One region of the Micromonospora sp. NPDC023956 genome, then DNA from elsewhere that is predicted to be linked to it. Evidence: riboswitches for the same ligand, from Rfam matches in the RefSeq annotation. Region 1 holds a riboswitch; the other holds the start of a gene.
What was found. Region 1 has a riboswitch for ZMP and ZTP ahead of AB0F58_RS21400 (glycine hydroxymethyltransferase). Riboswitches for the same ligand answer to the same signal wherever they lie in the genome.
Positions count from the first base shown of each region.

Region 2: it holds a riboswitch for ZMP and ZTP, as region 1 does, so the genes downstream of both, AB0F58_RS05725 (bifunctional 5,10-methylenetetrahydrofolate dehydrogenase/5,10-methenyltetrahydrofolate cyclohydrolase) here and AB0F58_RS21400 (glycine hydroxymethyltransferase) in region 1, are expected to answer to the same signal.

Region 1 covers NZ_JBEZZN010000011.1:125,304-129,530, forward strand. The annotation lists gene AB0F58_RS21390 (PLP-dependent aminotransferase family protein) at 1-70, shown strand, start outside; gene AB0F58_RS21395 (hypothetical protein) at 137-391, shown strand; gene AB0F58_RS21400 (glycine hydroxymethyltransferase) at 441-1,880, opposite strand; ZMP/ZTP riboswitch at 1,898-1,987, opposite strand; gene AB0F58_RS21405 (metallophosphoesterase) at 2,119-2,994, shown strand; gene AB0F58_RS21410 (hemerythrin domain-containing protein) at 3,030-3,530, opposite strand; gene AB0F58_RS21415 (S8 family serine peptidase) at 3,664-4,227, opposite strand, start outside.
Region 2 covers NZ_JBEZZN010000002.1:700,405-704,631, reverse strand. The annotation lists gene AB0F58_RS05740 (glycosyltransferase 87 family protein) at 1-918, shown strand, start outside; gene AB0F58_RS05735 (phosphoribosyltransferase family protein) at 928-1,560, shown strand; gene AB0F58_RS05730 (zf-TFIIB domain-containing protein) at 1,673-2,098, shown strand; ZMP/ZTP riboswitch at 2,365-2,449, shown strand; gene AB0F58_RS05725 (bifunctional 5,10-methylenetetrahydrofolate dehydrogenase/5,10-methenyltetrahydrofolate cyclohydrolase) at 2,471-3,331, shown strand; gene dnaB (replicative DNA helicase) at 3,360-4,227, opposite strand, start outside.

The sequences.
Region 1 (4,227 bases):
CCTGGGGTTGGACCGGCTGGCCGCGCTGGTCACCGACGAGATCCACCGGCGCGGCCCGGCGGTCACCTGAGGTGTCCGGCACGACACGCTCCGCCTCGCCACCACACGCTCCGCTGTGGACGGCGATAATGGAACCATGGTCGCCTGGGAGTACGCACTACTGGTCCGCCGCTACCAAGGGCAGGGGCGCAGTTTCGAGGTCACGTTCACCTGGTACGGCCCGGACGGCTCACGCCGGGACGTCACCCCGTACGGCGACACCGCCATCGCCCACCTGAACCGGGTGGGCCGGGAGGGGTGGGAGCTGGTCTCCGCGGCCGAGGACGTCAACAACGTGCAGGGCAGCACCGAAGTGCACCGTTACCACCTCAAACGGCCGGTGACGATCTGACCCCCGCCGGGGTGGCGCCGCGCCCGGCGCCACCCCGACGGCCGGGTCGTCAGCCCAGGTCGACGGTGGGGTAGAGCGGGTAACCGGCGACCAGGTCGCTGGCCTGCTTGGCGATCCGTTCGGAAACCGTCGGGTCGAGGATGTACTTCGCCTTCGACCCGGTGCCGTCGGCGTTCGCCCCCGGCCGGGTCTGGCTGAGCACGGTGTGGATCAGCTCGGCGGTCTCGTCCATCTGGTCGGTGCCGAGGCCCCGGGTGGTCAGCGCCGGGGTGCCGATCCGGATGCCGGAGGTGTACCAGGCCCCGTTCGGGTCCTGCGGGACGGCGTTACGGTTGGTCACGATGCCGGAGTCCAGCAGGGCCTGCTCGGCCTGCCGGCCGGTCAGCCCATAGCCGGTCACGTCGATGAGCACCAGGTGGTTGTCGGTGCCCCCGGTGACCAGGGTGGCCCCGCGCCGCAGCAGCCCCTCGGCGAGGGCCTGCGAGTTGGCGACGATGCGCTGCGCGTAGTCGGCGAAGTCCGGGCGGCGGGCCTCGGCCAGGGCGACCGCCTTGGCGGCCATCACGTGCGGCAGCGGGCCGCCGAGCACCATCGGGCAGCCCCGGTCCACCTGCTCGGCCAGCTCCGGGCCGCAGAGCACCATGCCGCCGCGTGGGCCGCGCAGCGACTTGTGCGTGGTGGTGGTGACGATGTGCGCGTGCGGCACCGGGTCGAAGTCGCCGGTGAAGACCTTGCCGGCGACCAGCCCGGCGAAGTGCGCCATGTCCACCATGAAGGTGGCGCCCACCTCGTCGGCGATCTCCCGCAGGATCCGGAAGTTGACCTTCCGGGGGTACGCGGAGTAACCGCCGACCAGGATCAGCGGCCGGAACTCCCGGGCCGCCTCGGCGACCTTGTCGTAGTCGACCAGGCCGGTGGCCGGGTCGGTGCCGTAGCTGCGCTGGTCGAACATCTTGCCGGAGATGTTCGGCCGGAACCCGTGGGTGAGGTGCCCGCCGGCGTCCAGCGACATGCCGAGCATCCGCTGGTCGCCCAGCTCGCGGCGGAGCGTGAACCAGTCGGCCTCGGTGAGGTCGTTGACGTGCCGGGCCTGTGCCTTCTTCAGGGCCGGGGCCTCGACCCGGTCGGCCAGCACCGCCCAGAAGGCGACCAGGTTGGCGTCGATGCCCGAGTGCGGCTGCACGTACGCGTGCGCCGCCCCGAACAGCTCCCGGGCGTGCTCGGCGGCGAGCGCCTCGACGGTGTCGACGTTCTGGCAGCCGGCGTAGAACCGCCGGCCCACGGTGCCCTCGGCGTACTTGTCGCTGAACCAGTTGCCCATCGCCAGCAGGGTGGCCGGGGAGGCGTAGTTCTCACTGGCGATCAGCTTCAGCGACTCCCGCTGGTCGGCCAGCTCGGCGCCGATCGCGTCGGCCACCCGGGGCTCGACGGCCCGGATCACCTCGAGGGCGCTGCGGAAAGCGGTGGACTCGGCGTTCGACGACGGCATGCGACCTCCAGTACGGTGCGGAAGGCCCAGGCGCTCGGCGTGCGTCCTCATGACGGGGCCGCTTCCCGATGGTGCTCCATCCCCACGCGCCAGTCACGGCCCACCGGCGATCCTACCGGGTCGCGCCGGGCGGTCCCCGTCCTGCCTCCGCCGAGGCTGGAGCGCGGCGCGAGCGCGCCGCCGCCGGGACGCGTGCGCGGGGCCGCTGGCCGGCAGAGGTGTCCGTAAGATCGTGGTCATGGTGGGGGAGGGCGGCGGCAGCCTGGTCGCGATCAGTGATCTGCACGTCGGATACGCGGACAACCGCCGGGTCGTCGACGAGCTGCGCCCGGAGTCGCCGGAGGACTGGCTCCTCGTCGCCGGCGACGTCGGCGAGACGGTGTCGCACATCGAACGGACGCTCGGTCAGCTGCGCGAGCGGTTCGCGAAGGTGATCTGGGTGCCCGGCAACCACGAGCTCTGGACCCCGGCCACCGATCCGGTGACGCTGCGGGGCGAGGAGCGGTACCGGCACGTCGTCGACCTGTGCCGGCGGCTCGACGTGGTCACCCCGGAGGACCCGTACGAGATCTGGCACGGCCCCGACGGGCCGGTCCGGATCGTGCCGCTCTTCCTCGGCTACGACTACACCTTCCTCCCCGACGGGATGGACCGGGAGGCGGCGCTGGCCGAGGCGCACCGCACCGGCATCGTCTGCACCGACGAGTACCTGCTCCACCCCGACCCGTACCCGAGCCGGCAGGAGTGGTGCGCCGCCCGGTTGACGCAGACCCGGGCCCGCCTCGACGCGCTCGACGAGCTGCCGACCGTGCTGGTCAACCACTACCCCCTGGTACGGGAGCCGACCCGGATCCTGCGGTTCCCGATCTTCGCCCAGTGGTGCGGCACGACCGCCACGGCCGACTGGCACCTGCGTTACCGGGCCGCCGTGGTCGTCTACGGCCACCTGCACATCCCGCGCACCACCGTGTACGACGGGGTGCGGTTCGAGGAGGTCTCCGTCGGCTACCCGCGCGAGTGGAAGCCCCGCCTGAACCCCCCTCGGCTGCGGCGGATCCTCCCCGCCCCGACCGGTGACCTACCGGAGTGGCCGGCGAGCCAGCCACTCCGGTAGTCGGGTCGGGGCGACCACGGGCCCGCTGGCCGGGCTCAGGCGGTCATCGCGTCGAGGGCCTTCTTCAGCGCCTTCGGCTCGGACGGGCTCCGCGGCGCGTCCGGGCGCAGCGCCAGCATCCGTTCACCGATCTCCTGCAACTGCTTGCGGCCGAGCGCCTCGCGCACCTTGGGGAACCACTCCTGCTCCTCCTCCTCGACGTGGTGCGTCACGTTCTCGATCAGCACGGTGGTCTTGGCGACGAAGCGCTCGTCCCCGGCGTCCATGGTGGCCAGTTCGGCGCAGAGGACGTCGGCGACGTGGTGCTCCTCGTACGACTCGAGGATGTCGTCCTCCAGGTCGGGCAGGAGCCGGCGGACCTCCGGGTACATCACCTCGTTCTCGAGGTAGGTGTGCACGGTCAGCGCCTCCAGGATCCGGTTCACCAGCTCCTGCCGTCGCTTCGGCGGCCCCTCCTGCGCGTCCTGGAACTCCCGGAACAGCCGGCGCATCTCCTTGTGGTCCTCTTTGAGCAGCACGATCGCGTCGGTGGACACCGTTGACCTCCTCGAGTGGACTGGTGACCGCCCTGCTACCCCCGGCCCGGCCGGGCAAAACAGACCTCACCCGGACGGGTGAGGGCCCGGCGCGTCACCGCGCCGGGCCCCCGCCGTGCCGCCCGCCCGGTCGTTACCGGACGGCCTCGTGGGCGTCGACCATGCCCGCGCCGTAGAAGCCGTTACGCGCCCCGCCGGAGCAGGTGGCGTCGTAGCTGCTGCCCAGCAACGGCACGGGGTTGTACACCCCGGCCGGGCAGGGCACCGGGTCGGCGGTGCGCTCCAGGAACGCCGCCAGCTGGCCCGGGTTCGTCCCCGGGTGCGCCGAGGCGGCCAGGGCGGCCACGCCGGTCGCGTGCGGGCCCGACATCGAGGTGCCCTGCTTGTAACCCCAGCCGTTGGTCCGGGTCACCACGTTGAACGTGGTGGACAGGATGCCGTCGGTGCTGGTGGAGCGGGCGCCCTCGGTGCGGAACCGGGTGTCGCCACCGGGCGCGGTCACGTCGACCACGCCCTGCCCGTACGAGGAGTAGTAGCTCTTCGCCCCGGTCGGGCCGACCGCCGAGACGGTCACCACGCCCGGTGCCTCGGCCGGCAGGACGAGGCAGGCGTTGGTGAGCTCGCGTACCTCGGGCGTGCCGTTGTTCGGGCTGCCCGTGTCGACGACCTTGTGGGCCAGGTCGTAGTTGGAGTTGCC
Region 2 (4,227 bases), on a different contig from region 1:
TCCGGCGCACGGCTGCTCCAGGACGGCACCCCCTATCTCGGTCACGACGCCATCGCCGCCCTGCCGCCGGGGGAACAACTGCTCGGCTACACGCCGTACCAACCCGGCATGGCCCTGTTCGGCCTGCCCCGGGCCGCCCTCGACGCCTGGTGGACCGACGCGCGCGTCTGGTTCGCCCTGGCCACCGCGCTCACCCTCGCCCTCGCCGTCCGCGCGCTGCGCGACCGCACCGCCAACGGCGTCCTGCTCCGCGCCGTCCAGGCCGCCACCGTCCTGCCGGTCTGCGCGCTCACCCTCGCCACCGGCGGCGACGACCTGCCCGTCCTCGCGCTCTGCCTGCTCGCCCTCGCCCACGCCGCCGCCGGTCACCCCGGCCGCGCCGGAATCGCCGTCGGCCTCGCCGGGGCGCTCAAGCTGTTCGCCTGGCCGATCGCCCTCGTCCTGCTCTTCTGGGCCGTCACCCGCCGCGCCGGGGGACGCTTCGCCGTCGGCGCGTTCGGTCTGCCCGCCGCCGCCCTCCTACCCGCCCTCCTCGTCGACCACGACGCCCTGGTCGAGAACGTCCTGCGCTTCCCGCTCGGCCAGGGCCTCGTCACCAGTCCCGCCCAGTCCCCGTTCCCCGGCCACCTGATCGCCACCGGCCTGCCCGCCGGCCGGGCCGTCGCCGCCGGCCTCCTGGTCGCGGCCGGACTGGCGATCGCCGTCCACCTGCTGCGCCACCCGCCCCGCACCGCCGCCGCCAGTGCCCTCGTCTGCGGGTACGGACTGCTCGCCGCGATCGCCCTGATGCCGACCACCCGCTTCGGGTACCTGCTCTACCCGCTGGCCCTCCTGGTCTGGGCCCCCGCCCTCCGACCCGCCGAACCCGAGAACCCCTCTTCGGTCGACTCTGCTGCGGGACCAGCCGACAGGGCGTAGACCTGAGGCATGACCACCTACCGCAACCGCGCCGAAGCCGGCGGAGCGATCGCCGACCGGATCGACGGGCTCGCCGGTCAGCCGGACGTCGTCGTCCTCGGGCTCGTCCGGGGCGGTGTCCCGGTCGCCCGGGTGGTCGCCGACCGGCTCGACGCGCCCCTCGACGTCCTGGTGGTCCGCAAACTCGGTATGCCCTGGGCACCCGAGGTGGCATTCGGCGCGCTCGGCCCCGCCGACGTGCGGGTCCTCAACGACGCGGTGGCCAGCCGGATCAGCCCCGACGAGGTCGCCGAGGTCGTCCGCCGCGAACAGGCCGAACTGGAGCGCCGCGAAGAGCTCTACCGGACCGGCCGTCCACCGCTGGACCTGACCGGCCGGACCGCCGTCCTCGTCGACGACGGCCTCGCCACCGGTGCCACCGCCCGCGCCGCCGTCCAGGTGGCCCGTCACCTCGGTGCCCGCCGCGTCGTGGTCGCCGTGCCGGTCGGCTCCCAGGAGGCGTGCGACATGCTCGCCGCCGAGGCCGACCAGGTCGTCTGCGTCCAGACACCCGCCGACTTCGGCGCGGTCAGCCGCTACTACGACGACTTCCACGAGGTCTCCGACCAGGAGGTCACCGCGGCGCTCGCCGCGTCGTCCTGACGTCGAACGGCTCCCTGACCAGCGGTGCCCCGCCGGCCGGACGGGGTGGACACCCGGCAGCGGCGACACCCGGCACAGCGCAGATGCCCCCGACACCGGGTACCGTCGAGAAATGCAGCTCACCTGTCCCAAGTGCCAAGGAGACATGCGCCAGTACGAGCGCAGCGGAGTCGTCGTCGACCAGTGCGGCGATTGCCGGGGAATCTTCCTCGATCGCGGCGAACTCGAGAAGTTGTTCGAGGCGGAGGCGAACTGGAACAAGCAGAACCCCGCCATCCCGGGCGCGCCGCCGCCCCCCGGCCAGGCACCGGGGCGCGGCCCCGGCCAGCCGGGCGGATACGCTCCCCCACCGCCCCCGCCGCCCGGTGCCGCGCCGCACCAGCCCGGGTACGGCGCCGTGCCGCCGCCCCCACCCCCGCCGGGCTACCCGGCCGCCCCCGCACCCGCCTACAGCGGCCACGGCCAGCAGCACTACGGCTACCACGGGCACTACCGCCGCAAGAAGCAGCACGGCTTCCTCGGCGACTTCTTCGGCTGATCCACGCGGCGCCCCTGCACCGACCCGCCCGGCACACCCCGGGTGGCCGGGTACGGTGAAGGCTGTCAGCGGCCGGCCCGACAGTTCTCCGGGCTGACCCGCCCCGTGGCCCTACGGCTGATCCGGGCCGGGGCGACCGGACCAGATCCACGGTCCGGTCGCCCCGGCCCGACTGGTTCCCGCCGCGCGAGACGGCAGGCTGCCGGCGGGGGCGGTCCCGGCCGGCGCGGCTGAGCCGGGACCGCCCCACCGGGCGAGTACACTGTGGAGCGGGCCGTTACTGGCGTTGAGGTGGAGCACCACCGGGGAGCGGCCCGACGACCGTCGATGCCGTACGCCTGGGCGACCCTCCACGAGGTTCAGGAGTGCCCCATGGCCCAGACGCCCCCGGCCCGACTGATGGACGGCCGTGACCTCGCCCGGCGCATCGTCGACACCAGTTCCGCCACCGCCGCCGACCTGCGGCGACGCACCGGCGTCGCCCCCTGCCTGGCCACCGTGCTGGTCGGCGAGGACCCGGCCTCCGTCACCTACGTACGGATGAAGCGCAACCGCTGCGAGCAGGCCGGCATCAGATCCCGCCACGTCGCCCTGCCCGCCTCGACCACCACCGACGACCTCGTCGAGGCGATCACCGCCCTGTCCCGGGACCCCGACGTGCACGGCATCCTGCTCCAGCACCCGGTCGGGGCGCACATCGACGAACGCGCCGCCTTCGAGGCCATCGCTCCCGAGAAGGACGTCGACGGCGTCACCATGCACTCCTTCGCCGCGATGGGGTTCGGGCTGCCCGGCTTCGTCTCCTGCACCCCCGGCGGCATCCTGCGCCTGCTCGACGAGTACCGGGTCGACCTGGCCGGCAAGCACGCGGTGGTGGTGGGGCGCAGCCCCATCCTGGGCAGACCGGCCGGGCTGCTCCTGCTCGGGCGGGACGCCACGGTCACCTACTGCCACTCCCGGACGACCGACCTCTCCGCCATCACCCGGGAGGCCGACGTCCTGGTCGCCGCCGTCGGCCGACCGCGCCTCCTCACCGGCGCGGACATCAAGCCCGGCGCGGTGGTGGTCGACGCCGGGTACAACCCGGGCAACGTCGGTGACGTCGACTTCGCGTCCGCCCGTGAGCGGGCCAGTCTGATCACCCCGGTTCCGGGTGGGGTCGGACCGATGACCATCGCGGTCCTGCTGGCGCAGACCGTGGAGGCGGCGACGCGTCAGCTCGACGCCGACTGACCCGGGATCGCGGGACGGGAACGGACCGTCAGACGATCGCCATGTCGACGAACCGCGACAGGTGGAGTTGCGCGGCCACGGTCACGGTGTCGGTCGGTCCATTCCGATGCTTGGCAACGATGAAATCCGCCTCCCCGGCCCGGGGCGACTCCTTGTCGTAGTAGTCGTCCCGGTGCAGCAGGATTACCACGTCTGCATCTTGCTCAATTGACCCAGACTCTCGCAAATCCGACAATTGAGGGCGCTTGTCGGTGCGCTGCTCGGGACCACGGTTCAGCTGGCTCACCGCGATGACCGGGCACTCGACCTCCTTCGCGAGCAGCTTGAGCCCTCGGGACAGGTCGGCGACCTCCTGCTGCCGGCTCTCCGTACGCTTCGGCGAGGTCATGAGCTGGAGATAGTCCACCACGATCATCTTCAGGTCGTGGCGCTGCTTGAGCCGCCGCGCCTTCGACCTGATCTCCATCAGGTTCATGCTCGGGGTGTCGTCGACGAAGAGCGGCGCCTCGCTGATCTCACCCATGCAGCGGGCCAGCTTGGTCCAGTCGTCGTCGGAGAGCTGCCCGCTCCGCAGTACGTGCAGTGGTACCCGCGCCTCCGCCGAGAGAAGTCGCATGACGATCTCGACCTTGCTCATCTCCAGCGAGAAGATGGCGGCGGCCTGGTTGGCCCGAATCGCCGCATTGCGCGCGAAGTCCATCGAGGCTGTGCTGTTGTGGGTCGGGATCATCGAACGCCCCGCCAGGTACAGGTGATCGTCGTTGTCCACGGACACGCACCGCACCGGCACGCTGGGGACCGGCCGGACGTCGACGATGTACCGCGAGCCGGTGCCGGCCGGTCCGGCTGCGACCGTACGCCGTTCCTTGTGCGCGATGCGCTTACGCTCCACGCGG